3 regions of the Streptomyces sp. NPDC050619 genome follow, and region 1 is predicted to be linked to each of the others. Evidence: riboswitches for the same ligand, from Rfam matches in the RefSeq annotation. Region 1 holds a riboswitch; each other region holds the start of a gene.
What was found. A riboswitch is a leader RNA that binds a small molecule or an ion and turns the genes downstream of it on or off. The one in region 1 is predicted to bind cyclic di-AMP.

Region 1 (10,370 bases):
CCGGCCGTGAGAACGACGCCATGCGATGGCATCTGAAGGCGTATCGGCGCGGAGAGGCGTCTTCCGCGGTCGCCATCGGAAGGCTGCTGCAACTCGACGGCAGTAAGAACGAGGCCGAGAGGTTTTACAGGCGTGCCGCCGACGCCGGTGACGCACAGGGCGCGTACCGCCTGGGGATCCTGCTCTCCCAGAAGGGGCCCGAGCATCATGCGGAGGCGGAGGCACTGCTCCGGACCGCTGCCGACGCCGGGCAGGTCCACGCGCTGATCGCGCTCGGCATGCTCAAGGAACTGCAACGCGACCTCGTCGCGGCGCTGGCGCTGTTCCGTGAGGGGGAGAAGCGAGGCGACCCGGGCGCGGAGTTCTACGCCGCCGTGGTCAGCAGTTCGCCGGTGTCCGAGGAGATGTTGCGCATCGCGGAGGAACGCGGCCTCTACTGGGCGTTCAAGCGGCGAGAGACCGCCGATCGGGACACCCCCGACTCCGCCGTATAACGTCAGGGCGTGACCGACCAGCCCACCCCCACGAACCCCGCACCGGAGCTCTTCACCTGGGAGTTCGCCACCAACCCCTACCCCGCCTACGCCTGGCTGCGCGAAAACGCCCCCGTCCACCGCGCCAAACTCCCCAGCGGCGTGGAGGCCTGGCTGGTCACCCGCTACGCGGACGCCAAACAAGCCCTCGCCGACCCGCGGCTGTCCAAGAACCCCGCCCATCACGACGAGCCCGCGCACGCCAAGGGCAAGACCGGCATCCCCGGCGAGCGCAAGGCCGAGTTGATGACCCATCTGCTCAACATCGATCCGCCGGACCACACGAGACTGCGGCGGCTCGTCTCCAAGGCGTTCACCCCGAGGCGGGTCGCCGAGTTCGCACCGCGCGTCCAGGAGCTCACCGACCACCTCATCGACCAGTTCGCCGAGACGGGAAGCGCCGATCTCATCCATGAGTTCGCCTTCCCTCTCCCCATCTACGCGATCTGCGACCTGCTCGGCGTCCCCCGCGAGGACCAGGACGACTTCCGGGACTGGGCGGGGATGATGATCCGTCACGGGGGAGGTCCGCGGGGCGGTGTCGCGCGGTCGGTGAAGAAGATGCGCGGCTATCTCGCCGAGCTCATCCACCGCAAGCGCGAGGCGCTGCCGCAGACCGCCGCGCCCGGCGAGGACCTCATCTCCGGGCTCATCCGCGCCTCCGACCACGGTGAGCACCTCACCGAGAACGAGGCCGCCGCCATGGCCTTCATCCTGCTGTTCGCCGGTTTTGAGACGACCGTAAATCTCATCGGCAACGGCACCTACGCCCTGCTCACCCACCCCGGGCAACGGGCCCGCCTCCAGGACTCCCTGGCCGCCGGGGACACCGGCCTCCTCGCCACCGGCGTCGAGGAACTCCTCCGCTACGACGGCCCCGTCGAGCTCGCCACCTGGCGCTTCGCCACCCGGCCGGTCACCCTCGGCGGGCAGGACATCGCACCCGGCGACCCCGTCCTCGTCGTCCTCGCCGCCGCGGACCGGGATCCGGAGCGGTTCGCCGATCCGGATGTGCTCGATCTCTCCCGCGGCGACAACCAGCACCTCGGGTACGGGCACGGCATCCACTACTGCCTCGGCGCCCCGCTCGCCCGTCTGGAGGCGCAGACCGCCCTCGCCACGCTGCTCACGCGCCTTCCCGACCTGCAACTCGGAGGGGATTCAGCCGATTTGCGCTGGCGCGGAGGGCTCATCATGCGCGGACTGCGTACGCTGCCCGTCGCGTTCACGCCCCGTGGTCGACTGCTCCCACCTGCGTAAAGGTGACATGCCTTCACGTCTGTGATCTTCACGTGATCTGTGCGGCATTAACTTGTGACAAGTAATCGTGTGCCTATACGTTCACGGATCAGCGCGACACCTAGCCGCACACCCGTCGCGCCGGTCACAGTTGTCTCGGGAAAGGCCTCCGTATGCTCTCCGGGAACGGTCGTCACCGTCGCCCCCGCCAGGCTCCGGCTCTGCTCGTCGCGGCCGGAGTGACCGGCTCCGCCATCGCGATCCCGCTCCTCGGCGCCACCGGCGCGAGCGCGGCCAGCGGCACCACATGGGACCAGGTCGCGAACTGCGAGACCGGCGGATCCTGGAGCGCGAACAAGGGCGACGGGTACTACGGCGGGCTCCACCTGGCCCAGGAGGACTGGGAGAAGTACGGCGGCCTCGACTACGCCTCGAGCGCCGACCAGGCCAGCCGCTCCCAGCAGATAGCCGTCGCCGAGAAGGTCCTCGCCGACAAGGGTGTCGGCTACTGGCGGACCTGCGGGCTGCTCAACGGGCTCGACAAGGACTCCGGTTCGGCCGATGTCGACACGGGGCTGGCGGATGGCTCGAGTTCGGGTAATTCATCCAGTTCGTCTGGTTCATCTGGTCCATCCGACTCGTCTGGCTTGTCCGATTCATCGGAATCGTCGTCGAATTCCTCCGCGGACGCTTCCACGCCACCCGCGTCACCCTCTCCGTCCGACGACCCGTCGGACCCGTCGAACGCGAAGGACAATTCGACCAAGTCCGACGCATCCGGTGATTCCGACCCGGGCTCCAGTGACTCACAGGACTCCGACAGCTCCTCCACGGGTGCGGCCGGACAGGACGGCTCCGACAACTCCTGGCAAGAGGGCGGCCTTTCGAGTCTGGTGGACACCGGAGCCCTCACCGCCGGCCGGCATCGCGGAGGCAGTGCCGATGAAGGCGCGGCCGACACCGACACCTCCACGGGCCGTCACGCGGCTCCCGGCGACTCGTACACCGTCCGTTCCGGAGACACTCTCGCGTCCATCGCCGACTCCCTTGGCGTCCAGGGCGGATGGCGTGCCCTCTACGAGACGAACAAAAAGGCGATCGGTGCCGACCCGGGGCATATCGTCGCCGGTCAGACGCTCGAAGTCGGTGCTGAACAGGGCAAAAGGTAGCGGGAGTTCGCGTCACACTTCGCCACTGAATGTCCGGTTTGGTGAAAGTGTGGGATGAGTCTCAGAAGCCCTGATCGTCTTTGAAATTCCGCCGATCGCGTGTCTACGGTCAGGACCGCTCGTCACCACGAGCCCCGGTAGCCGCAACGCCGAATCCTGCCAGCGGCCGCACGGGAACAGTCGTCGCTGAACAGCGCCGAAGGCAGGAGCGGGGGACCCAAGGTAGGCGCCGGGACCAGGACTTGAGGCAACTCGAGACCGGAACCGGCTAGGGGTGAAGTCGCGCACCGAACGGTGTGCGGCCGGGCAACTCAACCGGCCCGAACCCGACAGCTCACCTCGCAGGCGTCGGTGAGGGGATCTCTCCATGCTGTTTTCCGGCAAGGGCAAGCACCGCCGTCCGAGCAAGACCACTCGCGCCATCGCCATCGCCGGTGTCACCGGCGCGGCCGTCGCCGCCCCGCTGATGGCCTCCGGCACCGCCTCCGCCGCCACCGCCTCCGAGTGGGACACCGTCGCCCAGTGCGAGTCCGGCGGCAACTGGTCCATCAACACCGGCAACGGCTACTACGGCGGTCTTCAGTTCTCCGCCTCCACCTGGGCCGCGTACGGCGGCACGCAGTACGCCTCCACGGCCAACCTGGCCTCCAAGGCGCAGCAGATAGCCGTCGCCGAGAAGGTCCTCGCCGCCCAGGGCAAGGGTGCCTGGCCGCACTGCGGCACGGGTCTGTCGAGCGGCGGCTACAACGGTGGCAGCGCCGACTCCTCGTCGAGCGGCTCCAGCAACTCCTCGCAGAGCCAGAGCCAGGGCACCGACACCAGCAGCCGCTCCACCACCGAGCAGCCGGCCTCCCGCTCCGCCGAGCGCCCGGCCGCCAAGAAGACCGTCACCACCCCGACCGGCAAGAAGGTCAAGAAGGGCGACGGCGAGTACAAGGTCGTCAAGGGCGACACCCTCAGCTCGATCGCCGAGGAGCACGACGTCGCCGGCGGCTGGCAGAAGGTGTTCAAGCTGAACAAGGACATCGTCGACCAGGCCGACCTGATCTTCCCGGGCCAGCAGCTGCACCTGAAGTGACACGCGGCTCGTAGCCGTCCCCACGGGCTCCCCGCTCCGGTGCGTCATCCCCCGTACGCACCGGGGCGGGGCTTTTTTGAGTCCTCTTTGAGTCCTCATCCTTTGTTCCGTCTCTTTGTTCCGTTCGGAAACAATTTACTCTCGGTTCTGTCCATGAGGTGGTCGACGGACCGGCCGATGGCCCGGAGGCGGTTAGGCTCGGTCTCGCAGAGCCGACCGCGGCCCCCGTTCGCTACGGGCCTCGTGGCCCTGCTGACCCGCGTCACATCCAAGAAGGAGATGCTCGTGCCGTCCATCGACGTCGTCGTAGCCCGGGAAATCCTGGACTCCCGAGGCAACCCCACGGTCGAGGTCGAGGTCGGCCTCGACGACGGCAGCACCGGTCGTGCCGCCGTCCCGTCCGGCGCCTCCACGGGCGCCTTCGAGGCCATCGAGCTCCGTGACGGCGACCCCAACCGCTACCAGGGCAAGGGTGTCGAGAAGGCCGTCCTGGCCGTCATCGAGCAGATCGGCCCGGAGCTGGTCGGCTACGACGCCACCGAGCAGCGCCTGATCGACCAGGCCATGTTCGACCTGGACGCCACCGACAACAAGGGCTCGCTCGGCGCCAACGCCATCCTCGGCGTCTCGCTCGCCGTCGCCCACGCCGCCTCCGAGGCCAGCGACCTCCCGCTCTTCCGGTACCTGGGCGGCCCGAACGCGCACCTGCTGCCGGTGCCGATGATGAACATCCTCAACGGCGGCTCGCACGCCGACTCCAACGTGGACATCCAGGAGTTCATGATCGCCCCGATCGGCGCGGAGACCTTCTCCGAGGCGCTGCGCTGGGGCACCGAGGTCTACCACACCCTCAAGAAGGTGCTGAAGACCAAGGGCCTGTCCACCGGCCTCGGCGACGAGGGCGGCTTCGCCCCGAACCTCGGCTCCAACCGCGAGGCCCTCGACCTCATCCTCGAGGCCGTCAAGCAGGCCGGTTACGTCCCCGGCGAGCAGATCGCCCTCGCGCTCGACGTGGCCGCCTCCGAGTTCTACAAGGACGGCGTCTACTCCTTCGAGGGCAAGGAGCGCTCCGCCGCCGAGATGACGGAGTACTACGAGGAGCTCGCCGCGGCCTACCCGCTCGTCTCCATCGAGGACCCGCTGTTCGAGGACGACTGGGCCGGCTGGAAGATCCTCACGGACAAGCTCGGCGACAAGGTGCAGATCGTCGGCGACGACCTGTTCGTCACCAACCCGGAGCGCCTGGCCCGCGGTATCGACGAGGGTGCCGCCAACGCCCTGCTGGTCAAGGTCAACCAGATCGGCTCGCTGACCGAGACCCTGGACGCCGTCGAGCTCGCCCAGCGCTCCGGCTTCAAGTGCATGATGTCCCACCGCTCCGGCGAGACCGAGGACGTCACGATCGCCGACCTGGCCGTCGCCACCAACTGCGGCCAGATCAAGACCGGCGCCCCGGCCCGCTCCGAGCGCGTCGCCAAGTACAACCAGCTGCTGCGCATCGAGGAGATCCTCGACGACGCGGCGGTGTACGCCGGTCGCAGCGCGTTCCCTCGCTTCAAGGGCTGACCCAAGCGGGGCTCAACCCTGGGTAAGCCTTAGCCAGTCGTACGTACGTCCCCGTACCCGGTCCCGTACCGTGTCCGGGGACGTACGCGCGTATGACGGGTGTGAAGGGGAGGCGGGAGCCGATGGCCGTGAAGGACCGCGACCGTTTCTCCACCACGACCAGGATCAAGCTGCTCGGCGAGCAGACGGCCGCCCGCGTCTACCGCTCCCAGACCAAGCGGCAGGCGCGCCGCTCCCGGCTGACCGGCCGCGCCGCGCTGCTCGCCCTCGTCCTGTGCACGCTGATCGTGGCGCTCGCCTATCCCATGAGGCAGTACGTCTCCCAGCGCGCCGAGGTCGACGATCTCCAACGGCAGCAGGATCAGGCCCGGCAGCGGGTCGAGCAACTGCGCGACGTCAAGGCACGCTGGCAGGACGACGCGTACGCGGAGCAGCAGATCCGGGAGCGGCTGCACTACGTCATGCCGGGCGAGACGGGGTACATCGTCATCGACCCGGACGCGGCCAAGCAGTCGCGCGCCGAGCTGGGGGCGGCCGACCGCCCCTGGTACGCCAACGTCTGGGACGGGGTCGACAAGTCCGACGCCGCCGACCAGTGAACCGACAGATACCTCAGATACCTCAGAGAGACTTCCCTAAAGGCATGCACACGCCCCCGCCGCCCACCCCGCGCACCGAGCCCACCGACGCGGACGTCGAGGCCTTCAAGCAGCAGCTCGGGCGTCCGCCCCGCGGGCTGCGCGCCATCGCGCACCGCTGCCCGTGCGGCCACCCGGACGTGGTGGAGACGGCCCCCCGCCTTCCCGACGGCACGCCCTTCCCGACGCTGTACTACCTGACGTGCCCGAAGGCCTCCTCGGCGATCGGCACCCTGGAGGCCAACGGCGTGATGAAGGAGATGACGGCCCGCCTGGAGAGCGACCCGGAGCTCGCCGCCGCCTACCGCGCCGCGCACGAGGACTACATCCGGCGCCGCGACGAGATCGAGGAGCTGAAGGGCTTCCCGAGCGCGGGCGGCATGCCGGACCGGGTGAAGTGCCTGCACGTGCTGGTGGCCCACTCGCTGGCGGCCGGACCGGGCGTGAACCCGCTCGGCGACGAGGCACTGGAGATGCTGCCCGAGTGGTGGCGCAAGGGAGCGTGCGTGACGCTCGTGCGGGAGGACGCGAAGTGACCCGAGTCGCCGCCATCGACTGCGGTACGAATTCGATCCGGCTGCTGGTCGCCGACGTGGACGGTGAGAGCGGCGAACTGGTCGACCTGGACCGCCGTATGACCATCGTGCGGCTCGGCCAGGGCGTCGACCGCACCGGACGGCTCGCCCCCGAGGCGCTGGAGCGCACCTTCGCCGCCTGCCGGGAGTACGCGGCGGTCATCAAGGAGCACGGCGCCGAGCGGCTGCGCTTCGTGGCGACCTCCGCCTCCCGGGACGCGGAGAACCGGGACGAGTTCATACGCGGGGTGCTGGACATCCTGGGGGTGGAGCCGGAGGTCGTCACCGGCGACCAGGAGGCGGAGTTCTCCTTCATCGGCGCCACGAAGGAACTGGCGGGCAGCGACCACCTCGACAAGCCCTACCTCGTGGTGGACATCGGTGGCGGTTCGACCGAGTTCGTCGTCGGCGAGGACCAGGTGCGGGCGGCGCGCTCGGTCGACATCGGCTGTGTGCGGATGACCGAGCGGCACCTGGTCGTGGACGGCGCCGTCACCGATCCGCCGACGCCCCCTCAGATCGCGGCGATGCGGGCCGACATCGAGGCGGCCCTGGACCTCGCCGAGCGGACGGTCCCGCTGCGCGAGGCGCGCACGCTGGTGGGTCTGGCCGGCTCGGTGACGACCGTGTCGGCGATCGCGCAGGACCTGCCCGAGTACGACTCGACGGTCATCCACCACTCCCGGGTCCCGCACGACAAGGTCCGCGAGATCACGGACTGGCTTCTGCGCTCCACCCACGCCGAGCGCGCGGCCGTCCCCTCCATGCATCCGGGGCGCGTCGACGTGATCGGCGCGGGCGCCCTGGTCCTGCTGTCGATCATGGAACGGATCGGCGCGGAGGAGGTCGTGGTGAGCGAGCACGACATCCTCGACGGGATCGCTTTCTCGCTCGCGTGAGAGGCGATTCCCCCTTGTGAGCGCGTCAGAGGGGCCTTGCGGTGGCCTTGCGGGCCCCTCCTTGACGTGCCGCCGGAAAAGTTCGTGAAGTTCTTCACAAGGAAATCGGCACGGTCGTGGCGGGAATCCGGTCCGGTTGACCCTTCTGGGGGCCCGATAGGCCCTTGAACGTGTTCAGAAGGGGTGGGCGAGGGTGTTCCCGGAGGGTGTTGGGGGAGGCCCGCCGGGGTGGCTCACAGGGGGTCAGAAAGGCCGGAGAGGCAGCTCAGGCGGCATTGACAACGGCTCGCCCGGTACACAGGTTCCTTCTCGGCGCAATGACCTGGATCACGCGAACGGCGGAGGATAGCACAGACCCCGAGGAAGCTTGTGAAGGGGCGCACGAGCTACCCCCCTGAAGCGGGTGGATACTCGATGGCATGAGCACCACGGAGCGTCCCAGGATCCTCGTAGTAGGCGGTGGGTACGTAGGCCTGTACGCAGCTCGGCGCATTCTCAAGAAGATGCGCTACGGCGAGGCGACCGTCACGGTCGTCGACCCCCGGTCGTACATGACCTACCAGCCCTTCCTTCCCGAAACCGCCGCCGGCAGCATCTCCCCGCGCCACGTCGTCGTCCCGTTGCGACGCGTGCTGCCCAAGGCGGAGGTCCTCACCGGCCGGGTCACCACCATCGACCAGGACCGCAAGGTCGCCTCGATCGCCCCGCTGGTCGGCGAGGCGTACGAGCTGCCCTTCGACTACCTGGTGATCGCGCTCGGCGCGGTCTCCCGCACCTTCCCGATCCCCGGCCTCGCCGAGCAGGGCATCGGTATGAAGGGCATCGAGGAGGCCATCGGCCTGCGCAACCACGTCCTCGAGCAGCTGGACAAGGCCGACTCCACGACCGACGAGGAGATCCGCCGCAAGGCGCTCACCTTCGTCTTCGTCGGCGGCGGCTTCGCGGGTGCGGAGACCATCGGCGAGGTCGAGGACATGGCCCGCGACGCGGCGAAGTACTACAACAACGTGTCCCGCGAGGACATGCGGTTCATCCTCGTCGACGCGGCCGACAAGATCCTCCCCGAGGTCGGCCCCAAGCTCGGCCAGTACGGCAAGGAGCACCTGGAGGGCCGCGGGGTCGAGGTGTACCTCTCCACCTCCATGGACTCCTGCGTCGACGGCCACGTGGTGCTGAAGAACGGCCTGGAGGTCGACTCCAACACCATCGTGTGGACGGCGGGCGTCAAACCGAACCCGGCCCTGTCGCGCTACGGCATTCCCCTCGGCCCCCGCGGTCACGTCGACTGCGAGCCCACGCTCCAGGTCAAGGGCACGGACCACATCTGGGCCGCCGGTGACAACGCCCAGGTGCCCGACCTCATCGGCCGCAAGGCGGGCAACGAGAACGCCTGGTGCCCGCCGAACGCGCAGCACGCCCTGCGGCAGGCGCGGGTCCTCGGCGACAACGTGATCTCCGGTCTGCGGGGCTTCCCGCAGAAGGACTACGCGCACGCCAACAAGGGCGCGGTGGCCGGCCTCGGCCTCCACAAGGGCGTGGCGATGATCGTCATGGGCAAGGTGAAGATCAAGCTCAAGGGCCGGCTGGCGTGGTACATGCACCGCGGCTACCACGGCATGGCGATGCCGACGTGGAACCGCAAGATCCGCGTCTTCGCCGACTGGACGCTCGCGATGTTCCTCAAGCGCGAGGTCGTCGCGCTGGGCGCCCTGGAGACTCCGCGCGAGGAGTTCTACGAGGCCGCCAAGCCGGCGCCGGTCGCCGCGAGCAAGGCCGAGGACAAGTCCAAGGCCGCGGAGAAGCCGAAGGCCGAGCAGGCCAAGGCCTCCTGACGCCCGGTCACTGAACGCCCCGAAGGGGCCGCCCGCCATCCGTGGTGCGGGCGGCCCCTTCGGCGTTCCCGGGGTCTGCCGGGCCACTGGCCGAAACACCGTGCCCCTTACACACATTTTGCCCAGCTGTAACGCGCACGGGGGACTGCGGCCCGGCCCCGCAGGTGTTTACGTGGTGATGGACATTTCAGGATTGCCCTCACGGAGGTGTACACCATGGCGGACGCCGCGCTGCGGCTGAAGAGCCTCGTCGAACAATTGCTGGGAGCCCCCCTCCCCGTGCGCATCCGTGCTTGGGACGGTTCGCAGGCGGGGCCGCCGGGCGCACCGACCCTCGTCGTACGCAACCGCCGAGCCGTACGCCGACTGCTGTGGAAGCCCGGCGAACTGGGCCTGGCCCGTGCCTGGGTCGCCGGTGACCTGGACATCGAGGGCGACCTCTACGCCACCCTCGACCTGGTGTCGGGCCTCATCTGGGAGCGCGGAGAGGACGCGAGGAGCCTCGCCCAGGCCCTGCGCGACCCCGACGTCCGCGCCGCCGCCCGCGGGCTCATCGCCCTCGCCGGCCCTCCGCTGCCCCCGGCCCCGCCCCGGGAGGAGGTCCGCAGACCCCGCCGCCACCTGCACACCAAGCACAGCGACAAGCGCGCCATCAGCCACCACTACGACGTCGGCAACGACTTCTACGAGCTCGTCCTCGGCCCGAGCATGGTGTACTCCTGCGCCTACTGGCCGGCCCCCGAGACGGCGGGCGGCACCCTCGAAACCGCCCAGCGCGACAAGCTCGAACTCATCTCCCGCAAGCTCGCCCTCAAGCCCGGACAGCGGCTGCTCGACGTCG
Region 2 (10,225 bases), on a different contig from region 1:
GGCGTCCTTGGTCTGCTGCGAGCGGGAGAGCAGCAGGAGCAGTTCCGAGGAGTCGGAGGAAGACCAGGTAGAGCATGCGCAGTGCCATGGGGTCCGAGCTAGTTACCGAATGCAACGGCGACAACGCTCACGCCATAGAGCCGTCAAACGGTGACAGGAATGTGAGACACGAGCCCCCACAGGGAGCAATAAAGACCCTCCGGCCTGGGCATTCGGCTTGATCACTAGAGTCTGCCCCCATCATAACGTCACGTACATCCTGTACATTTTTTACAGACGCCGAAGGAGGGGTACCCATGACCCGACCATCCGCCCGCTACGTGCTGCCCGAGTTCACCGAGCGCACGAGTTACGGAACCAAGTCGATGGATCCGTACTCGAAGCTGCTGGAGGAGCGGATCGTCTTCCTCGGGACGCAGATCGACGACACCTCGGCGAACGACGTGATGGCTCAGTTCATGTACCTGGAGTACCAGGACCCGGACCGGGACATCTCGCTGTACATCAACTCCCCCGGCGGCTCGTTCAGCGCGATGTCCGCGATCTACGACACGATGCAGTACATCCGTTGTGACGTGGAGACGACGTGTCTGGGGCAGGCCGGTTCGTCCGCCGCGGTGCTGCTGGCGGCGGGCGCGCCCGGCAAGCGGAACCTGCTGCCGGGCGCGCGCGTGGTGATCCACCAGCCCGCCGTGTACGAGCCGATGCAGGGACAGGCGAGCGATCTGGCCATCCAGGCCGACGAGTTGCTCCGCGTGCGCTCCCGCCTGGAGGAACTGCTCGTCAAGCACAGCGGCCGCAGCCCGGAGCAGGTGAACGCCGACATCGAGCGGGAGAAGATCCTGGACGCGCCGGGAGCGCTGGAGTACGGCCTCGCGGACCACATCATCCCGAGCCGCAAGACCACCATCGCCCCGCCCACCGGGAGGTGAGCGGCCGGTGCTCCCACCCGAACTGCCGCCCCTGCCCGCCCTGACGCGCGCCGAGGGCGAGGTGATCGACCGTTACCTCGACGTGGTCGACCTGCTCGGCCGTATCAACCCGGGCCGGCACGGAGACACATACGGCGGCCTGCGCGCCGCACAGGCGCTGGTCGCCAAGGCGACGCAGCTGCGGGAAGCGCTGGCGCTGATGCACCGTCGGGGCGAGACCGAGCTGCACGCCGACACGCTGGCGCGCGCGCTGCGTGTGCTGGACGGGGAGCGCCGCACGGCTCGCGTCACGGTGCCGCCGCTCTCCGACAGTTGACGGGACCCGCCACCCGGTCCGGACGAATCGCCCTGCTGACGGAGCGTCCGGACCGGAGTTGAAACGAACCGAACGGCGTACCCCTGTTCGGCGTAGACGTGGCTCTCTTCACGGGCCCGTCCAAGTTGCACAACACGCGTGGCCCGAGGGCGCAATGAGGTACTCCGGTGCTGGTCCGGGCGTCCTCGGGGCTCTCGACACCCCTTCGAACACGGGGGTGTCCACCCGAACGGGTGAGTGGTGAGGAACAACACAAACCCCGGGTTCCGTTGGGATATTCGGACATCCGTGAGTGAGGATCCCTGTCTGACGACAAGCCCCCGCCGCAGCGGCGGGGCGGTCCGGGCGGACGCCGAGTCCTGCCGCCGCCCGGATACCCGGTCGACAGGAGTGGATCGGCAGGAGTGGAGGACCCAGGCACGACGGGTCGCCGGAACGGTCACGCCATGACCGGGCCGAGCATCCCTTGGGGTGAAGCCGCAGCCGCGGCCGGGCAACTTCGCCAGCCCGAATCCGACAGGTCATCCTTCACAGGCGGCTGACGAAGGGTTGCGCATGACCGCGCTCAATCGTGTCCCGTCGCTCATGGTCCGGGCCTCTACCGCCTCGGCCCTCACCATCGCCGCAGTGGGCGGCTCCGTCGTGGTCCCGGGTGTCGCATCGGACGCCGCGGCCGCCACGACGGCGACGAAGGCACTTCAAGTCGCGGCCTCGAAGAAGGGCTCGCCGTACAAGTACGGCGCCACCGGACCGCGCCGGTTCGACTGCTCGGGGCTCACGCTGTACTCGTTCAAGAAGGCGGGCAAGAAGCTGCCCCGTACCGCGGCCCAGCAGTACAACAAGACGCGCCACATCTCCGTCAAGAGCCGCAAGGCCGGAGACCTGGTGTTCTTCCACTCGGGCTCGTCCGTGTACCACGTCGGCATCTACGCCGGGAAGGGAAAGATCTGGCACGCCCCGAAGACCGGGGACGTGGTCAGGCTGCAGAAGATCTGGACGAAGAGCGTCTGGTACGGCCGGGTCAGCTGACCGACCTCCCGCGGGGCGGCGGCGACCTGACACGCCGTCGCTCCCCGCGGGGCCCCGGAGCATGACATGGGCCCAGGTGGTTACTCGCTCCCGTATGCCCGACCACCACCGCCCCTGCACCGCGCGCAACGAGACGCCGCTCGAGCGGGCCGACCGCAACTTCGGCGAGCTGCTCCAGGAACTGCGCGTCACCCAGACCGGGGTGCAGATCCTGTTCGCCTTCCTGCTGACGCTGGCCTTCACCCCGCGCTTCCCGTCCCTCGACACGGTCCAGCGCGCCACCTACGTGGTCACGCTCCTGCTCGCGGTCCTCGCGGCGGCACTCTTCACGGCGCCGGCCGCGCTGCACCGCTCCCTCTTCCAGCGGGGTGCCAAGCCCCGCATCGTGCAGGTCTCCTCACGGCTCGCCGCCGTCGGCATGGGGGTCCTGGTGCTGGCGTTCACCGGCTCGGTGCTGCTCGTGGTGGACGTGACGACCGGCCGGGCCGGCGGGGTGGCCGCCGCCGCGGCGACCCTGCTCGTGTGCCTCGGCCTGTGGGGGCTGCTCCCCCGGCTGGTGCGGCGGGCCGGACAGGCCGGGGAGCACCGGACGGTCAGGCCGCCCACACCGGCTCGAGGAGGAGCACCGCACCGAGAACTGTCAGCGCGCCGCCGGTGACACCCTCGACCACCCGGGAGGCACGCGGCCCGCGCAGCCACCGGCCGAGCCGGTCGACCAGCAGGGCCACGGCCGGGAACCACACCAGGGCGAGGACGACCACGATCAGCGCGAGCACCAGCGTCCTCGGCAGCGCGGGGGGCCGGCCGGCACGAACTGCGGCAGCAGGCTGAGGAAGGTGATGGGCGCCTTGGGGTTGAGCGCGTTGGTGACGAAGCCCTGGCGCAGCGGACGGGCGGCGGACACCGCCCCGACGGGCAACTCCGAACGTGGCCACCGCAGTGCCCGCAGCGTGCGCACCCCCAGGTACAGCACGTAGGCGCCGCCCAGCAGTCGCAGCGTACGGAACAACGCCGGTACGGCGGTCAGCACCGCGGCGACCCCCGCCACCGCCAGCGCGGTGTGCAGGAGCAGCCCGCCCGTGATCCCGAGCGCGCAGGCGATGCCGGCCCGGCGGGAGATCAGGGCATTGCGTACGACCACGGTGAAGTCGGCGCCCGGCATGGCAATCATGCCCGCGGCGACACCGGTGAAGGCGAGGAGCTGTCCGTCCATGCGCCCAGCCTGCCGGGCGGGAGCCTTCAACAGGTATTTCGATTAGCCTGAGGAATCCTTAAGCATCGGTTTAGGCAGCACCGCTTCAGGCATGCCGGTTCAGGCAAGAGGAGAGCGCCGTGTACGACCCGATCCGGCTCGCCGCTCTCGTGGCGGTCTCCGAGGCCGGGTCGATCACCCGGGCCGCCGAGCGCCTGGGGTACACGACGCCCGCCCTCTCCCAGCAACTGGCCAAGCTGGAACGGGAGGCGGGCACCGCGCTGCTCGTCCGGCACCATCGCGGGGCACGGCTGACGGATGCGGGCGAGGTGCTGGTGGCACGGGCCCGCCGGGTGCTCGACGAGTTGGACCGGGCTCGGCACGAACTGGCGCGGCTGGCCGGGCTGTCCGGGGGCCGGCTCCGGCTCGGCACCTTCCCGACCGCCGGGATCCATCTGCTGCCGCCGGTGCTCAGCGCGTTCCGCCGGGCACACCCGGATGTGGAGCTGTCCGTGGCGGACTACGAACCGCCGGCCGGTATCGCGGCAGTGGCGGCCGGTGAGATCGACCTGGCGCTGACGCACACCTGCGAGCCCGCGGAACCGTTCCCGCTTCCCTCCGCCGTCGGTGCGGAGCCGGTCCTGGTCGAGGAGCTGGTCCTGGTGACCGCTCCCGGGCACGCCCTCAGCAGTGGCTCAGCCCGGCTTCCCCTGGCGGAACTCGCGGGTCAGCCGCTGATCAGCATGGCGCCGGACCATCCGGCCCGGCAGGGTGTGGAGGCGGTGCTGGCCCGGGCCGGGGCCACGCCGTCGGTGCTGGTGGCGACTCCGGGGTACGCCCTGGTGTGCGCGCTGGTCAGTGCGGGGCTCGGGGTCGGGGTCGTACCGGAGATGGTGGCGCGGACGGCGGCCACTCCGGTGGGGACGCGTCCGCTGGAGGCGGGAGAGCTGCGCCGTACGATTTCGGTCGTCCGCCGGACCGATGAGGCGGCGCCCGCCGCGGACGCCTTCCGGGCGCTGTTGCGCGGTGCGTTCGAACGCGCGCACCACGGCTGAGTTCTACGGCTCCTGCTGTCCCGCCGCCGTGACCGGCTCGGCCGGTACGGTCCACGGCAGTTCGATGGAGACCGTCTTGCCGCCCTCACGGGTGGGCCTGACTCTCAGTTTGCCGCCGCACTCGGCGGTGAGCCAGCGGATGATCACCATGCCCCGGCCGTTGTCCTGCTGGACGGCGGCGGGCAGGCGTTTCGGGAACCGGGGGTGGCTGTCGGTGACACCGATGCGCAGGTGTTCGTCACGGTCGAGCTCGATGCCCACCGTGAAGGTCGGTGACTGCCCGAACGTGTGCTGTACGGCGTTGGTGGTGAGTTCGGAGACGATCAGCCGGATGGTCTCGGCCACCTCCGTGTCCGCCGGCAGACCCCATTCCGCCAGGGTGCCGAGGACGTAGGTGCGGGCTGCGGAGACCGAGGCGGGATCGCTCGGCAGAGTGACGGATGCTTCCAGATGGTCTGCCATGGCGACGTCGTCCCTTTCCCAACGGGACCGCAGTCCGACACGGAGCGGCTGGTTCGAGTACGGTCCCGGACTGGTGCTTCGTCGCCAGACTGCCATTACCGCGCGGGTCACGGGTGGCGATCCACCAAGATGTGCATATATCTGTCGCTCGAAGCGGTGAACTCTGCGACGACAGACCGTATTTGCGGGGTCCTTGGGGGGCTAGTTTCGGGGGCTCGGTTCGGGTCTCGTTTCGAAGTTCCGGTTCGGAGTCCCGATGGGAGTAAGGAGTGGCCCATGCAGCACGGTCCCGCGGTGCGCCGCCGGAAGCTGGGCGCCGAACTGCGTGCGTTGCGCACCGGTGCGGGGTTCACGAGCGGTGAGGCGGCCCAGATGGTGGGCTGGCACCAGTCGAAGGTGAGCCGGATCGAGACCGGCGCCAGCGGGGTGAAACCGGCCGATGTGCGGTTACTCCTCGACGCCTACAGTGTGCGGGACTCCCAACTACGGGAGTTACTGCTGGTGTTGGCGGGACCGGATGAGGGCGGTGGCCGGCACCACTGGTGGCACGCCTACCGCGGGGTGCTGCCGCCGACCTACCGCGACTTCATCAGCCTGGAGTCGCAGGCGAGCACGATGCGCACACTGGAGACCTCGGTGGTGCCCGGGCTGTTGCAGACCCCCGAGTACGCCCGGGCGGTGACGAAGGCGGCGGTCGACGGGCTGGATGACGAGCGGCTGGACGCACTGGTCGAGGTGCGGCTGGCCAGGCAGGACGTGCTGCGCACGCATCCGCCGCTGGAGCTGAGCGCCGTCCTGGACGAGGCCGTGCTGCGGCGCGAGGTCGGCGGCCCCGAGATCATGGCCCGACAGCTGGCCCGGCTCGTCGAGGCGGCGCGGCTGCCCCAAGTGCGGTTGCAGGTCCTGCCGTTCACGGCCGGGGCGCACATCGGCATCACCGGGCCTTTCGTTGTCTTCTCATTTTCGAGCACATCTGATCTGGATGTGGTCGTTCTCGACCACTTGACGAGTAGCCTCTATCTAGAACGGAAAGAAGACCTCCAGGCCTACACCGAGGCCTTCAACACCCTTCAGTTCCACGCCCTTTCGCCCGAGGACTCGTTGGACTACATCGCCGCGACAGGTGGCGGCGTGTAAGGAGGCACCCCCCATGTCTGCACTGCCTCGGCACGTACCTTCCAGCACCGATCTGCACGGTGTGCGGTGGCTGCGCAGCCGCTACAGCACCGGAGCGAACAACTGCGTCGAGACGGCTCGGCCGCACTCCGGTCCCTGGGCCGGACTGCTCGCCGTGCGCGACTCCAAGGACCCGGCCGGACCCGCGCTGCTCTTCTCCCCCGAAAGCTGGGCGGGCTTCACGACCGCGGTGCAACAATCCGACCGGTTGAACCACATCTGACCGGTTGCACGACATCTGCCCAGTTCACCCGTCGCGCGACGCACGGCCGTGTCACGCCGACTCATGGTCGCGTCTCGCCGATCACTCGTACAGCGCGTTCGATCTGCCCCTCGGAGAGGTCCGCGCGGGCGGTCAGCCTCAGCCGTGAGATGCCGTCGGGGACGGAAGGAGGACGGAAGCAGCCCACGGCCAGCCCGGCCGCACGGCAGCCGGCCGCCCAGCGCAGGGCGCCCTCCGGGGACGGCGCGCGCACGGAGACGACCGCGGCGTCCGGACGTACCGCCTCCAGACCCGCGGCGGTCAGGCGTGCGTGCAGTCCGGTCGCCACCGCGCGTGCCCGCGCCGCCCGCTCCGGCTCGCGACGCAGCAGTCGCAGGGCGGCCAGGGCCGCGCCGGTGGCCGCGGGGGCGAGGCCCGTGTCGAAGATGAACGTGCGGGCCGTGTTGACCAGGTGGTCGATCACCCGGGCGGGGCCGAGGACGGCTCCGCCCTGGCTGCCGAGCGACTTGGACAGCGTGACCGTCGCGACGACGTCCTCGGCGCCCGCGATTCCCGCCGCGTGCGGGGCGCCCCGGCCGCCGTCGCCGAGGACGCCGAGGCCGTGTGCGTCGTCGACCAGCACTCCCGCGCCGCGCTCCCGGCACACACCGGCGAGCACGGCCAGCGGGGCCGCGTCGCCGTCGACCGAGAAGACCGTGTCGGACACGAGGAGGGCGGGGCCTTCGTGGGTCCGGAGTGTTTTGCTCACGCCGTCCGGGTCGGCGTGAGCGACGACCTGTGTGGTGCCGCGGGCCAGCCGGCAGCCGTCGATCAGCGAGGCGTGGTTGCCCGCGTCGGAGACGATCAGCGTGCCGTGCGGGGCGAGCGCGGTGACCGCGGCGAGGTTGGCGGCGTAACCGGAGGAGAACACCAGGGCCGCCTCGAAGCCGCAGAAGTCGGCGAGCCCGCCTTCCAGTTCGGCATGGAGTTCGGTGGTGCCGGTGACGAGCCGGGACCCGGTCGCGCCGCCGCCCCAGGTCCGCGCGGCGCGCGCCGCGCCCTCGGCGACCTCGGGATGGCGGGCCAGCCCGAGGTAGTCGTTGCTCGCCAGGTCCAGGAGCGGCGAGTCGGCCGGGCGGGGACGCAGCGTCCGTTCGAGTCCGGCGCGACGGCGGGTTTCCGCCTCCTCGTCGATCCAGCCGAACGCCATCGGTCCTCCCGGTTTTTGTAGGCAGTGCACAGACAGTAGCGGGGCGACCAGGCACCCGCTGTGTGGCGATACCCACATGTCGGAGCCCATTGGTTGTGTGAAGTCTCCTTGGCCCCGGACGGCTCCGTAGGACAGGATCGGCTCTCATGGACCTGCTGAACACGCTCGTGGACAAGGGGCTTCGGCGCGCTTCGCCGACCCGCGAGGAGGCGCTGGCCGTCCTCGCCACTTCCGACGACGACCTGCTCGATGTGGTGGCCGCGGCCGGCAAGGTACGGCGGCACTGGTTCGGCCGGCGGGTGAAACTCAACTACCTCGTCAACCTCAAGTCGGGCCTGTGCCCGGAGGACTGCTCGTACTGCTCCCAGCGGCTCGGTTCCCAGGCCGGGATCCTCAAGTACACCTGGCTCAAGCCCGACGACGCCTCGAAGGCCGCGGCGGCCGGATTGGCGGGAGGCGCCAAACGGGTGTGTCTGGTGGCCAGCGGGCGCGGCCCGACCGACCGGGACGTGGACCGGGTGTCCGACACCATCAAGACGATCAAGGAGCAGAACGAGGGCGTCGAGGTGTGCGCCTGTCTCGGTCTGCTCTCCGACGGCCAGGCCGAGCGGCTGCGCGAGGCGGGCGCGGACGCGTACAACCACAACCTCAACACCTCCGAGTCGACGTACGCCGACATCACGACCACGCACACGTACGCCGATCGGGTGGACACCGTGCACAAGGCGCACGCGGCCGGTCTGTCCGCCTGCTCCGGGCTGATCGCGGGCATGGGCGAGAGCGACGAGGACCTCGTCGACGTCGTGTTCTCGCTGCGCGAGCTGGACCCCGACTCGGTTCCGGTCAACTTCCTGATCCCGGTCGAGGGCACCCCGCTCGCCAAGGAGTGGAACCTCACCCCGCAGCGGTGCCTGCGGATCCTGGCGATGGTGCGGTTCGTCTGCCCGGACGTCGAGGTGCGGATCGCGGGCGGCCGGGAAGTCCATCTGCGCTCGATGCAGCCCCTTGCCCTGCACCTGGCCAACTCGATCTTCCTGGGCGACTACCTCACGACGGAGGGCCAGGCCGGCAAGGCCGACCTCGACATGATCGCGGACGCCGGGTTCGAGGTGGAGGGCACGGACCAGGTGACGCTGCCGGAGCACCGGGTCTCCGGCAAATGCGAGGGCGAGGGCGAGGGCGGATGTGAGGGCGGCGGCGTCTGCGGTTCCGCTCCGGCTTCCGCTTCCGCGGTATCTGTCGGGGCACCCCGCACCGACCTCGTCGCCGTACGCCGTCGAGGCGCCGGAACGGACCTCGCGCCCAATGCCTGACCTGACCGTGCCCGAGTTGCTGGAACTCGACCGGCGGCATGTCTGGCATCCGTACGGTCCCATGCCGGGGCGCCGGGAACCGCTCGTCGTGGAGTCGGCGAGCGGGGTGCGCCTGCGGTTGGCGGACGGCTCGGGCTCGGGCTTGGCGTCGGGTTCGGGTTCGGAGGAACTGGTCGACGGCATGTCGTCCTGGTGGTCGGCCATTCACGGCTACAACCACCCGGTGCTCAACGAGGCCGCGCGCGAGCAGCTCGGGCGGATGAGCCACGTGATGTTCGGCGGGCTCACGCACGAGCCCGCCGTACGGCTCGCGAAGCTCCTTGTCGACATGTCGCCCGACGGCCTGGAGCATGTCTTCCTCGCCGACTCCGGGTCGGTGTCGGTCGAGGTCGCGGTCAAGATGTGCCTCCAGTACTGGCGTTCGCTCGGCCGGCCATCGAAACAACGCCTGCTGACCTGGCGCGGCGGTTACCACGGCGACACCTGGCAGCCGATGTCGGTGTGCGACCCCGAGGGCGGGATGCACGAGCTGTGGACCGGGGTACTGCCGCGCCAGGTGTTCGTGGACGCCCCTCCGGTCGAGTTCGAGGAGTCGTACGCCGATCAGCTGCGCACGGCGATCGAGCGGCACGCCGACGAACTGGCCGCGGTGATCGTCGAGCCGGTGGTGCAGGGCGCGGGCGGGATGCGGTTCCACTCCCCGGCGTATCTGCGGGTGCTGCGGGAGGCGTGCGACGCGCACGACGTGCTGTTGGTGTTCGACGAGATCGCCACGGGCTTCGGGCGCACGGGCGCGCTGTTCGCGGCGGAGCACGCGGCCGTGACACCGGACGTGATGTGCGTGGGCAAGGCGCTGACCGGCGGCTATATGACGTTGGCGGCGACGCTGTGCACCGCGCGCGTGGCCGACGGCATCTCGCGGGGCGAGGTCCCGGTGCTGGCCCACGGCCCCACCTTCATGGGCAACCCCCTGGCGGCCTCCGTCGCCTGCGCCTCGATCGAGTTGCTGCTCGGCCAGGACTGGCGCGCGGAGGTCAAGCGGATCGAAGCGGGGCTGCGGGAGGGACTGGCTCAGGCTGTCGAGGTGCCGGGCGTGCGGGACGTACGGGTCCTCGGTGCCATCGGGGTCGTGCAGCTCGACCATGCCGTGGACATGAAGGCCGCCACGGAGGCGGCCGTACGGGAGGGCGTGTGGCTTCGGCCGTTCCGCGACCTCGTCTACACGATGCCGCCGTACGTCACCGGCGACGCGGACGTGGCACGGATCGCGCGTGCGGTGTGCGCGGCGGCTCGGGAGGGATGAACATGCCGGTGCTGGTGATCACGGGCACGGGCACG
Region 3 (10,370 bases), on a different contig from region 1:
GAGACGGCCGCCGCCGCACGGGAGTTGGGGGCCTGGGAGGTGGCGGAGCCGGTGGCCGCGAGGCCGTCCCGGCCCGCTGTCGACGACCGTGAGGCGCGGGACGCGTCGCCCCCGAGCCGCGTGCGCTCCTGGGCGGTCAGCTGGGACAGCAGGCGTCTGGCCGTGCCCAGCTTCCCGTTGATCGTCTTCTTGTGCCGGTTCAGCTCGGCCTGACGGGACTTGAGCGAGGTCAGCTCGATGTGCGCGGCCCCGCGCAGCCGCTCGATCTCCCGCAGCTGCTTGCGGACGGTCGCGACGGAGGAGGCCTGGCGGTTGCCCGCCCGTTCCACGAACTCGGCGCCGTTCAGGTAGCCGTCGGGGTCCTCGGAGAGCGCGAGTTGCAGCGCGGGGTCCAGGCCGCCTTCGCGGTACTGCGCGGCCGCCGTCGAACCCAGTGCGTCCCGCGCCGAGTTGAGCTTCTCCGTCTTGCGCGCCGCCTCGTCCTGAAGGGTCGCCAGCCGGGTCTCGGCACCCTTCGCCTTCTCCTTCGCGCCGTTGTACCTCTCGGTGGCGACCTCCGCCTCCTGGTACAGCTTGTCCACCTTCGCCTTGACCTGTGCCGGTGTCAGCTGCGGCTCGGCGTGTCCGGTCCCGTCGAAGCCCGTCGCGGTCGCCGCGCCGGCGAGGGCGATCGTCGCCGCCGTACGGGCCGTGTTGCCGCCGGTCGAGCGTTGTCGGGGCTTGCGGTGCGCTGCCACGTGGACTGCACGTCCTTTCGTACGACCACTCTGGGACGGTTTGCGCGTCCGGCGGCGGCCCGCACAGGGGGAGCTGGACCGCCGCCGGACCTTCTTGGCGGTGGTGGCCGACTACCGCCCCTGGCCCGGGCGGCGGTGGGGAGCCGGTCACCTGGTGGAGGACGCTAAACCGCGCTGTACCGGCGCGGTGACGCGATGTGCGGAAGTGCCGCGAGCGGACCGCCGGGTGACCGTAAGTGACCGTGATCCGGTGTCGGCGCCGTCGACTTCACGCAGCGCGATGACCGAAGTGGGGATTCCGGGACAGGCGGGGGCGACGGGATGCTATGGGTCGCATATATGCAAGATCCGGTCAAGGGAGGTGGGCCGGTGTCGGGCGGCATCTGAGCCTCTGATTAGGCTCCGGACTCATGGACGTACTCATCCATCTCTTCGTCGCCCTGCACATCGTCGGCATCGCCGCGCTGCTCGGCGGTTTCCTCACGCAGATGAAGGCGATGGGCCAGGGCACGGCCCGCTTCGTCCCCGCGATGCTGCACGGCGCGCTCACCATGCTGGTCACCGGCGCGATCCTGGTCGGGCTCAACCAGGCCGACGACCAGCCCGTCAACAACATCAAGATCGGCGTGAAACTGGCCCTGCTGATCGTGATCCTCGGCCTGGTCTACGTGAAGCGCGACGACGAGAAGGTGGACAAGAGCCTGTTCGGCGTGGTGGGTCTGCTGACGACCGCGAACATCTTCATCGCGGTGCTGTGGACATGACGGATGTGACGGACGCGATGGACGTGACCGCGTCAGCAGGACCCACCACTGACCCGCGTCAGGCCGGACGTACCACGCTGTAGATCGACGACTCGCCGTCGTAGTAGATCGACTCCTCGCGGACGTACGCGCCCGGCTTCGGGGCGTGGATCATCATGCCGTTGCCGATGTACATGCCGACGTGGCTGATGTCGTCGTAGAAGAAGACCAGGTCACCGGGCTGGGCGTTGGAGAGGGAGACCGTGGTGCCGGCGTTGACCTGGTCGTAGGTGACACGCGGGATGTCGACGCCGGCGGCTTTCCAGGCGGCCTGGGTGAGGCCGGAGCAGTCGTAGGAGCCGGGGCCCGTGGCGCCCCAGACGTACGGCTTGCCGATCTGGGCGCGGGCGAAGGCCAGCGCCTTCTCGGCCTTGGTGGCGTACGAGGAGTCGGGCGCGGAGGGCGCGGAAGGTGCGGAGGTGCTGGGGGCGGTGGTGGATCCGGAGGAGCTCTCCTGCTCCTGCTGGGCCGCGGCCTCTTCCCGGGCCTTCTGCTCCGCCGCCTGCTGCCGTGCCAGCTCCGCGGCCTTGCGGGCCGCCTCCTGCTGCTTCTCCTTCTCGATCGCCGCGAGCCGTGCCTTCTCCTCGGCGGTCAGCTTCGACAGGAGTTCTCGTGCGCCGGCGAGCTTGGTCTGGACGGTCGCCTTGGCCGTCTTCAGGTCGCCCTGCGACTCGGTGAGCGTCTCGAGGCTCTTCGTGGCCTCCTGGCGCTTCTTCATCGTCGCGGACTGCTCGGTGACGTAGTCGTCGACCGCGCCTTTCTGGCGACTGGTCAGCCGGCCCATCAGCTGGTTCTGGTCGAAGTAGTCCTGCGGCGAGTCCGCGAGCAGGAAGGTCGCGGTGTCGGGGGCCGAGGCGCCGGTCCGGTACTGGGCGGCGGCGAAGGTGCCCAGTTCCTCCCGCGCCTCGTTGAGTTTCTGCGTGCGCTGGGCGACGTCGTCGAGGAGGGTGTCGACGCGCTTGCGCTGTTTCGCGGACTTCTCCTTGGCCGCGTTGTACTTGTCGGTCGCCGACTCGGCCTGGCGGTAGAGGTCGTCGACCTTCTTCTCGACTTCCTCGAGGCTCGGTTTGTCGTCGGCCGAGGGGGCGGCGTTGGCCGTCTGGGACAGCAGGGCCACGGAGGTGAGGGCCGCCGTGGCGAGGGCGGGGGTCCGTATGCCTGCTACGCGCGTGCCCGAAGGACGCGACTTGCGGTGCGACGCCAAGGGAGGCGACTCCTTCCATGCTCCGCCTACCGAGTTAGCTGTCGGGTTCGGGCGGGTGGTCTGGAAGGGTTGCCCTACGGCCGTTCCCGGAAGGGAGCCGGCCGATTCACCCCAAGTTCGGTGGGTCCCCGGCTCCGGCTGCGCGGCGGCGCACCGGACTCGGCGGAGGCCGCGCGGCCCGGCGACGTTCGCCGGAGGGGGTCGTGCGGCCTGCTCGGCACCGTAGCCAACTCGTGTGGTGCCTGTGAAGGTTGATGGGTGAAATGCCCGATACATTTTCGTGACCTTGACTCAGGGCGTCGCCGGCCATCGCGGACCGTGACGGAACGGTTCCGGAGGGCGAGAAGGCCGGGTGATGTTCTCGGGGCGGCGGCGGGGTGTCAGTGGGGCGCCCTAGACTCGGAGAGCGATGAGCAGCCTCTTTGATGACAGCTTCCTGGCGAACCTCCAGGCCCCTCGTGGGCACGCGGAGGAGCCCCCGCCGCCGCCCGACGACGATCACGTACCGGAGTCCGTTCCGGACGATCTGTTCGGCGGAAAGTTCGACGTGCCCCCGGACCGGGACGCCTACTACCGCGACGGCGCCCCGCGCCCGGCGGTGGACGCGGCCGCGCTCCTGGAGGGGCTGAACGACAACCAGCGTGCCGCCGTCGTGCACCACGGCACCCCGCTGCTCATCGTGGCCGGCGCCGGCTCCGGCAAGACGCGTGTGCTGACCCACCGCATCGCCCACCTGCTCGGCGAGCGGCAGGTCCACCCGGGCCAGATCCTCGCGATCACCTTCACCAACAAGGCCGCGGGCGAGATGAAGGAGCGCGTCGAGCAACTCGTCGGCCCGCGCGCCAACGCGATGTGGGTGATGACCTTCCACAGCGCGTGCGTACGCATCCTGCGGCGCGAGAGCAAGAAGCTCGGCTTCACGTCGAGTTTCTCCATCTACGACGCCGCCGACAGCAAGCGCCTCATGGCCCTGGTCTGCCGTGACCTGGAGCTCGACCCCAAGCGCTTCCCGCCGAAGTCCTTCAGCGCCAAGATCTCGAACCTGAAGAACGAGTTGATCGACGAGGAGGACTTCGCCGCCCAGGCCACCGACGGCTTCGAGAAGACCCTCGCCCAGGCCTACGCGATGTACCAGTCGCGGCTGCGCGAGGCGAACGCCCTCGACTTCGACGACCTGATCATGACGACGGTCAACCTGCTGCGCGCGTTCCCGGACGTCGCCGAGCACTACCGCCGCCGCTTCCGGCACGTCCTCGTGGACGAGTACCAGGACACCAACCACGCCCAGTACGCCCTCGTCCGGGAACTCGTCGGCACCTCCGAGCACCCGGTGGACGTACCGCCCAGCGAGTTGGACCTCCCGCCCGCCGAACTGTGCGTCGTGGGCGACGCCGACCAGTCGATCTACGCCTTCCGCGGCGCGACGATCCGCAACATCCTCCAGTTCGAGGAGGACTACCCGGACGCGACGACGATCCTGCTGGAGCAGAACTACCGCTCGACGCAGACGATCCTCTCCGCCGCCAACGCGGTCATCGAGCGCAACGAGTCCCGCCGCCCCAAGAACCTGTGGACCAACGCGGGCGAGGGCGCGCGCATCACCGGCTACGTCGCCGACACCGAGCACGACGAGGCGCAGTTCGTCGCCGACGAGATAGACCGCCTCACGGACGCGCGCGAGGCGAAGGCCGGGGACGTCGCGGTCTTCTACCGTACGAACGCCCAGTCCCGTGTCTTCGAAGAGATCTTCATCCGCGTCGGCCTGCCCTACAAGGTCGTCGGCGGCGTCCGCTTCTACGAGCGCAAGGAGGTCCGGGACGTCCTGGCCTACCTGCGCGTGCTGGCCAACCCGGAGGACTCGGTCCCGCTGCGCCGCATCCTGAACGTCCCCAAGCGCGGCATCGGCGACCGCGCGGAGGCGATGATCGACGCCCTCTCCCAGCGCGAGAAGATCAGCTTCCCGCAGGCGCTGAAGCGCGTCGACGAGGCGTACGGCATGGCCGCGCGCTCCACGAACGCCGTGAAGCGGTTCAACACGCTGATGGAGGACCTCCGTACGATCGTCGAGTCCGGCGTGGGACCTGCGACCGTCCTGGAAGCCATCCTCGAACGCACCGGCTACCTCGCCGAGTTGCAGGCCTCCACCGATCCGCAGGACGAGACCCGGATCGAGAACCTCCAGGAACTCGCCGCCGTGGCCCTGGAGTTCGAACAGGAGTCCGCCGAGGGCGAGGCGGTCGGCGGGCTCTCCGCCTTCCTGGAGCGGGTCGCGCTCGTCGCCGACTCCGACCAGATCCCCGACGAGGACGAGGACGGCTCGGGGGTCATCACCCTCATGACCCTCCACACCGCCAAGGGCCTGGAGTTCCCGGTCGTCTTCCTGACCGGCATGGAGGACGGCGTCTTCCCGCACATGCGCGCCCTCGGTGAGAACAAGGAGCTGGAGGAGGAGCGGCGCCTTGCGTACGTCGGCATCACGCGCGCGCGGGAACGGCTCTATCTGACGCGGTCGTCGATGCGGAGCGCGTGGGGGCAGCCGTCGTACAACCCGCCGTCCCGTTTCCTGGAGGAGATCCCGGCGCACCACGTCGACTGGAAGCGGACCGGTGCCACGGCACCGATGTCCTCGGGTCCGGCGTCCGGCGTGGCGGCCTCGCTGTCGTCGTCCCGCTCCCGCTCGGCGGCCTCGGGCGCCTCCGGCTTCGCCACGCGGCGGACCTCGGAGAAGCCGGTGGTCGCGCTGGCGGTCGGGGACCGGGTGACGCACGACCAGTTCGGGCTCGGGACGGTGGTGGGCGTGAAGGGCACGGGCGCCAACGCCGAGGCGACGATCGACTTCGGGGAGGCGAATCCGAAGCGGCTGCTGCTGCGGTACGCGCCGGTGGAGAAGCTGTAGCGACGGCTGTAGCGACAGCTGTAGCGCTGTAGCGAGAGCTGTGGCGACTGCGCCGGTGGTGAAGCTGTGCGACTGCGGCTAGGAGCGACTGCGCCGGTTGTAAGCGTGTTGCGGGCGGCTTACGTCGGGTCGAGCCCGTGACTCCGCAGCCAGGGAAGCGGATCGATGGCCGAGCCGCCGGACGGCCGTACCTCGAGGTGCAGGTGCGGCCCGGTCGAGTTGCCCGAGTTGCCCGAGTAGGCGATCGGGTCGCCGGCCTTCACCGTCGTACCGGAGGCGACGCGGTAGCTGGCGAGGTGGCAGTACCACGTCTCCGTGCCGTCCTTCGCGGTCACGATCATCATGTTGCCGTAGGCGCTGTTCCACTGCGTCCGGACGGTGCCGTCGGTGACGGCCATCACGGTCGTGCCGTAGGAGACCGGGAAGTCTATGCCGGTGTGGATGGACATCCAGTTGACGCCGGCCTGGCCGAAGTAGGCGCTGAGGCCGCGCTGGGCGACCGGCAGCGCGTACTTGGGGCGCAGCCGCTCCTTGCGGGCCGCCTCCGCGGCCGCCCTCTTCTTCTCGGCCAGTTGCTGAGCCTTGAGGTCGATACGTTCCTGCGTGCGGCTGGCCCGGTCGGCGAAGTCGTCGACGCCGGCGGAGAGGCTCTCCAGCTGGGTGTCCAGCTTGTTGTTCGCGGCGGACGGCTTGACGGCGGTCACGTCCGACGCGGTCGTCGAGGCGGCCTTGCTGTCGTCGGTGAAGGTGCCGACGGACGCGGCGGCGATCCCGGCCACCCCCATCACGCAGGCCGAGGGCACGGCGATGGTCAGCAGCGGGGAGCGCTTGGGGGGCGGACGGCGGCGGGAGCGCCCCGCGCCGCGAGCGGCAGCGCGTGTCGCCGGGGCCGGGGCTGGAGTTGGTGTGGCTTCTTCCCGGTCGCTCAGGAGCGGGGCGACGGATGCGGCGGGCATGACGCCGGTGACGCCCAACTCGTTGTCGTCTGCGGCGGTTTCGTCGTGCGTGACCTGCTCGAAGGTCGCCGTCGCCTGCTGGTCGAGGGACTGGTGGAAGGATTCGGCGTGGGGCTCGTACTCCGCGGCGGCTGCCGAGGTGCCGCCGTCGGAGTTCCACTGCGTGGCGTCGTACGCCCCGGTGTCGAAGGCCTGCGTGCCCCATTCCCAGTGCTGGGTCTGGTCGGCCGGGCATCCTGACTGGTCGGGCTGGAGCCAGGCGCCCGCGTTCCACTGGCCGCTGACGTCGGGGCTCGTGGCCTGCGGCGGGATCACGGAGAGGTGCTGCTGCTCGCCGGTCCAGGCGGTGGTGTCGTACGCGCCGCTGTCGTGGGCGGCGTGGTGCTGGGCCGCGTACGCGTCGTAGTTCAGGGTCTGCTGGCTGCCCGTGGACCACGTCGAGCTGTCGTACGACCCCGTGCCGTCGCCGGGAAGGCAGCCGAAGAGGGGGTCGGCCTCGAAGGTCGGGGTGGCGTTGCCGCCGGTTTCGAAACCTGTGGCGTCGTAGTTTCCGTACGTGGTGAAGTCGCCGTACTGGGCTTCCTGGGTGCCGTATGACGCGTAGGGCGTCGAGGCGGCGTCGGAAGCCGGAGCCGGGGTGGTCATGGTCCCCGACGGGTGACGGTCGTTCACCAACTTCTCTTTCGCCTCGACAACAGGGGCTGGCAGAGCAGTGCGGTGACTGTACCCGGCGGTATGCGGGCGCGACAATCTTCCGCGGGTTTCACGCGCGCGGGAAACGGGCATTCGGCCGTGTTTCGGGGGACTGCGGGCGCGGGTTTGGCTCTGCGTTCGAAGACTGTTCGAAGATGAATGGCTGTCCGAGGGCTGTGGGTCGGCTGTTTCAGCTGTCAGGCCACCGTCAGGCCGCCCGAGTCGGCCGTGGCTTCGGCTGGGGTCTGTTCCGTGTCGAGTACCTGGCGTATCCCGGTCGCGACGGCGGGGTGCACGGGCAGGGCGAGATGCCCGATCCCGCTCACCCGGACGCTCTGCGAGATCAGGTCGGGGTGGTCGACGCAGGCTGTCTCCAGCGGGTCCATCAGATGGTCGAGGTCGCTCCAGAAGCTGACGAAGTGCGTACGGCAGCCGGGTGCGGGCCCGGTCAGCTCCTCGATCAGCTCCGAGCTCGGGCGCATCTGGCGCACGATCGGGTGGGCGTTCGCCAGTGGCACCACTCGGGTGCCGGAGTGCGGGGTGCCGAGTGTCACGAGCGTCCGGACGCGGAAGTCACCGCCCAGGCGCTGGACGTAGTACCGCGCGATCAGTCCGCCCAGACTGTGGCCGACGATGTCGACCTGCTTGCTGCCCGTGCGCTCGCAGATCTCCTCTATGTGCCGGCCGAGCAGCGCGGCCGCGGTGCGGACGTCGCAGGTCAGCGGCGAGTAGTTGAGCGACTCGATCTGCTGCCTGCCGTGCTGGGCGAGATTGCGGCGCAGCAGGACGAAGACCGAGCGGTTGTCGATGAAGCCGTGCAGCAGCACGACCGGGGGCTTGGCCTGCGTGGGCAGCTGGGCCGGGCCGTCGTCGCCGTCGTCCGGTGTGGGGAGCGGGGACACGGGGGCGGCCCGGCGCTCCTGGGTGATGCCGGAGGGATAGAGGAGGAGGTGTCCCGCGAGGATCGTGATCTCCAGGGCGGTCGCCTTGAGAAGGGCCAGCGAGAAACCCGCCAGTCTGCTGGGCAACAGCCGCTGGCAGAAGGGAAGAAAGGGCAGCGTGGCCCCCGTGACCTTCATGGCCGACCTCCTGTCGACACGCGGGAGGACGGCTCTGTCCACCGGGTGCCCTTATGGGAAGTCGCGAGCGAGGTCGTCGACGCGGCGCGAGCGGATCGCCTGGGGCGGGGGTGGCGTGCGGCGCGTGCGCCGATGACGTGGCGAGGCTCCCTGCCGGTGGGACGACGAAGCTCCCCGCTGTCGTGCCTTACCTGCCCTGCGTGCCTTTCGTGCCGACGCCGATACGTCGCACCGCCGCGGCGCGTGGCCTGCGGCGCGGCGGTGCGACGACCTCGTTGCGGCTCCCGAACGTGTCCCACCGTGTGATTTCCCCCTCGGTATCCACCGCGAAACTGCCGGGTGCGGGATGCTGGCAATAACGTTCGTTCACTTTCCCGGCCGGTGCGGTACTTGTGGGTACAGATGAATGGAGTCGCTTCATGGAGGCAGTGATGGGTATGGCAGCCGGTCCGATCCGCGTGGTGGTGGCCAAGCCGGGGCTCGACGGCCACGATCGCGGGGCCAAGGTGATCGCGCGGGCGCTGCGCGACGCGGGTATGGAAGTCATCTACACCGGACTCCACCAGACGCCCGAGCAGATCGTCGACACCGCGATCCAGGAGGACGCCGACGCGATCGGCCTGTCCATCCTCTCCGGGGCGCACAACACGCTCTTCGCGGCCGTCATCAAGCTGCTCAAGGAGCGCGACGCGGCGGACATCCTGGTCTTCGGCGGCGGGATCATCCCCGAGGGGGACATCGCTCCGCTGAAGGAGAAGGGCGTCGCGGAGATCTTCACGCCGGGTGCCACCACGGCGTCGATCGTGAACTGGGTGCGGGCGAATGTACGACAGCCTGCGGGGGCGTAGCCGCTGCGCTGGGCTGGGGCGGCCGTTGCCTGGGGGCTCCGCCCTCAGGCCCCCAGTTCCTCCTGCATCGCCGCCCGCAACCGCAACGTAGTGACAAGTCGCTGGAACGCCTCCGCCCAGTAGCCCCCGGCTCCGGGGCTCGCGTCCTCCGGCTCGTCCGGTACTGCCATCAGCCCGTTGAGGCGGCTCGCCTCGGACGGGTCGAGGCAGCGTTCCGCCAGTCCCATCACTCCGCTGAAACTCCATGGGTAACTCCCCGCGTCCCGTGCGATGTTGAGCGCGTCCACCACGGCCCGGCCCAGTGGTGTGGCCCATGGCGCCGCGCACACTCCGAGCAGTTGGAACGCCTCGGACAGACCGTGGGCCGCGATGAATCCGGCGACCCACTCGGCCCGTTCTGCGGCGCCCAGGGTGGCGAGCAGCTTGGCCCGCTCGGCCAGGGACACCGCACCGGGGCCGCCGGCCTCGGGGGCGCCGGGCGCTCCGAGGAGGGCTCGCGCCCACCCCGCGTCCCGCTGCCGCACCGCCGCCCGGCACCACGCCGCGTGCAGTTCGCTGCGCCAGTCGTCCGCCACCGGTAGCGCCACGATCTCCTGAGGGGTACGGCCGCCGAGCCGCCCCGGCCAGGTGCCCAGTGGTGCCGCCTCCACCAACTGGCCGAACCACCACGACCGTTCGCCCCGCCCGGCGGGAGCCTTGGGTACGACGCCGTCGCACTCCATGCTCGTGTCGCACTCGTGGGGCGCCTCGACCATGAGGGTCGGTCTGTCCCGCGTGTGGTCGACGGCCACGCACGCCCCGGCCCGCACCGCCATCCGCGCGGCGAGCGCCGAACCGGGCAGCGCCGACAGCAACTCCGCGGCCGTCGCCCGGACATTGCGGCTCCGGTCGGTCAGTGCCTGTTCCAGGAACGGCTCGTCGTCCGCGGCCAGGCCCGTCCGGAGTGAGTCGAGGAACATCAGCCGGTCCTCGGCCCGCTCCGTCGCCCAGGTCGTCGCGAGCAGTTCGCGGGCGGCGGCGGGCTCGCGGGCGCGGATCGCGGCGAGCAAGGCGACCCGCTCGGCGAACAGCCCTTCCTGCCACAACTGCTGAATCCCGCCGATGTCATCGAGGTCCGGCAGCGCCGTCCCTCCGCCCGGTGTCGCACGCAGGGC

Region 2: another riboswitch for cyclic di-AMP. It lies ahead of AB0I77_RS22735 (C40 family peptidase); the one in region 1 lies ahead of AB0I77_RS35135 (transglycosylase family protein).
Region 3: another riboswitch for cyclic di-AMP. It lies ahead of AB0I77_RS28820 (NlpC/P60 family protein); the one in region 1 lies ahead of AB0I77_RS35135 (transglycosylase family protein).

What each region holds. Positions count from the first base shown of each region.
Region 1 is NZ_JBFAIR010000026.1:128,849-139,218, reverse strand. Features, by position in the region: gene AB0I77_RS35150 (hypothetical protein) at 1-494, shown strand, start outside; gene AB0I77_RS35145 (cytochrome P450) at 504-1,793, shown strand; gene AB0I77_RS35140 (transglycosylase family protein) at 1,946-2,941, shown strand; cyclic di-AMP (ydaO/yuaA leader) riboswitch at 3,126-3,304, shown strand; gene AB0I77_RS35135 (transglycosylase family protein) at 3,309-4,019, shown strand; gene eno (phosphopyruvate hydratase) at 4,299-5,585, shown strand; gene AB0I77_RS35125 (septum formation initiator family protein) at 5,708-6,184, shown strand; gene AB0I77_RS35120 (DUF501 domain-containing protein) at 6,229-6,759, shown strand; gene AB0I77_RS35115 (Ppx/GppA phosphatase family protein) at 6,756-7,697, shown strand; gene AB0I77_RS35110 (NAD(P)/FAD-dependent oxidoreductase) at 8,117-9,529, shown strand; gene AB0I77_RS35105 (cyclopropane-fatty-acyl-phospholipid synthase family protein) at 9,746-10,370, shown strand, end outside.
Region 2 is NZ_JBFAIR010000013.1:214,771-224,995, forward strand. Features, by position in the region: gene AB0I77_RS22725 (ATP-dependent Clp protease proteolytic subunit) at 297-932, shown strand; gene AB0I77_RS22730 (hypothetical protein) at 940-1,248, shown strand; cyclic di-AMP (ydaO/yuaA leader) riboswitch at 1,589-1,800, shown strand; gene AB0I77_RS22735 (C40 family peptidase) at 1,804-2,277, shown strand; gene AB0I77_RS22740 (DUF6328 family protein) at 2,372-2,935, shown strand; partial or broken gene AB0I77_RS22745 (LysE family translocator) at 2,871-3,490, opposite strand; gene AB0I77_RS22750 (LysR family transcriptional regulator) at 3,610-4,524, shown strand; gene AB0I77_RS22755 (ATP-binding protein) at 4,528-4,986, opposite strand; gene AB0I77_RS22760 (helix-turn-helix transcriptional regulator) at 5,263-6,123, shown strand; gene AB0I77_RS22765 (DUF397 domain-containing protein) at 6,137-6,385, shown strand; gene AB0I77_RS22770 (8-amino-7-oxononanoate synthase) at 6,447-7,574, opposite strand; gene bioB (biotin synthase BioB) at 7,721-8,887, shown strand; gene AB0I77_RS22780 (adenosylmethionine--8-amino-7-oxononanoate transaminase) at 8,880-10,190, shown strand; gene bioD (dethiobiotin synthase) at 10,193-10,225, shown strand, end outside.
Region 3 is NZ_JBFAIR010000019.1:94,061-104,430, forward strand. Features, by position in the region: gene AB0I77_RS28810 (NlpC/P60 family protein) at 1-737, opposite strand, end outside; gene AB0I77_RS28815 (hypothetical protein) at 1,148-1,501, shown strand; gene AB0I77_RS28820 (NlpC/P60 family protein) at 1,560-2,744, opposite strand; cyclic di-AMP (ydaO/yuaA leader) riboswitch at 2,753-2,919, opposite strand; gene pcrA (DNA helicase PcrA) at 3,154-5,640, shown strand; gene AB0I77_RS28830 (M23 family metallopeptidase) at 5,760-7,241, opposite strand; gene AB0I77_RS28835 (alpha/beta fold hydrolase) at 7,487-8,368, opposite strand; gene AB0I77_RS28840 (cobalamin B12-binding domain-containing protein) at 8,800-9,216, shown strand; gene AB0I77_RS28845 (DUF5691 domain-containing protein) at 9,261-10,370, opposite strand, start outside.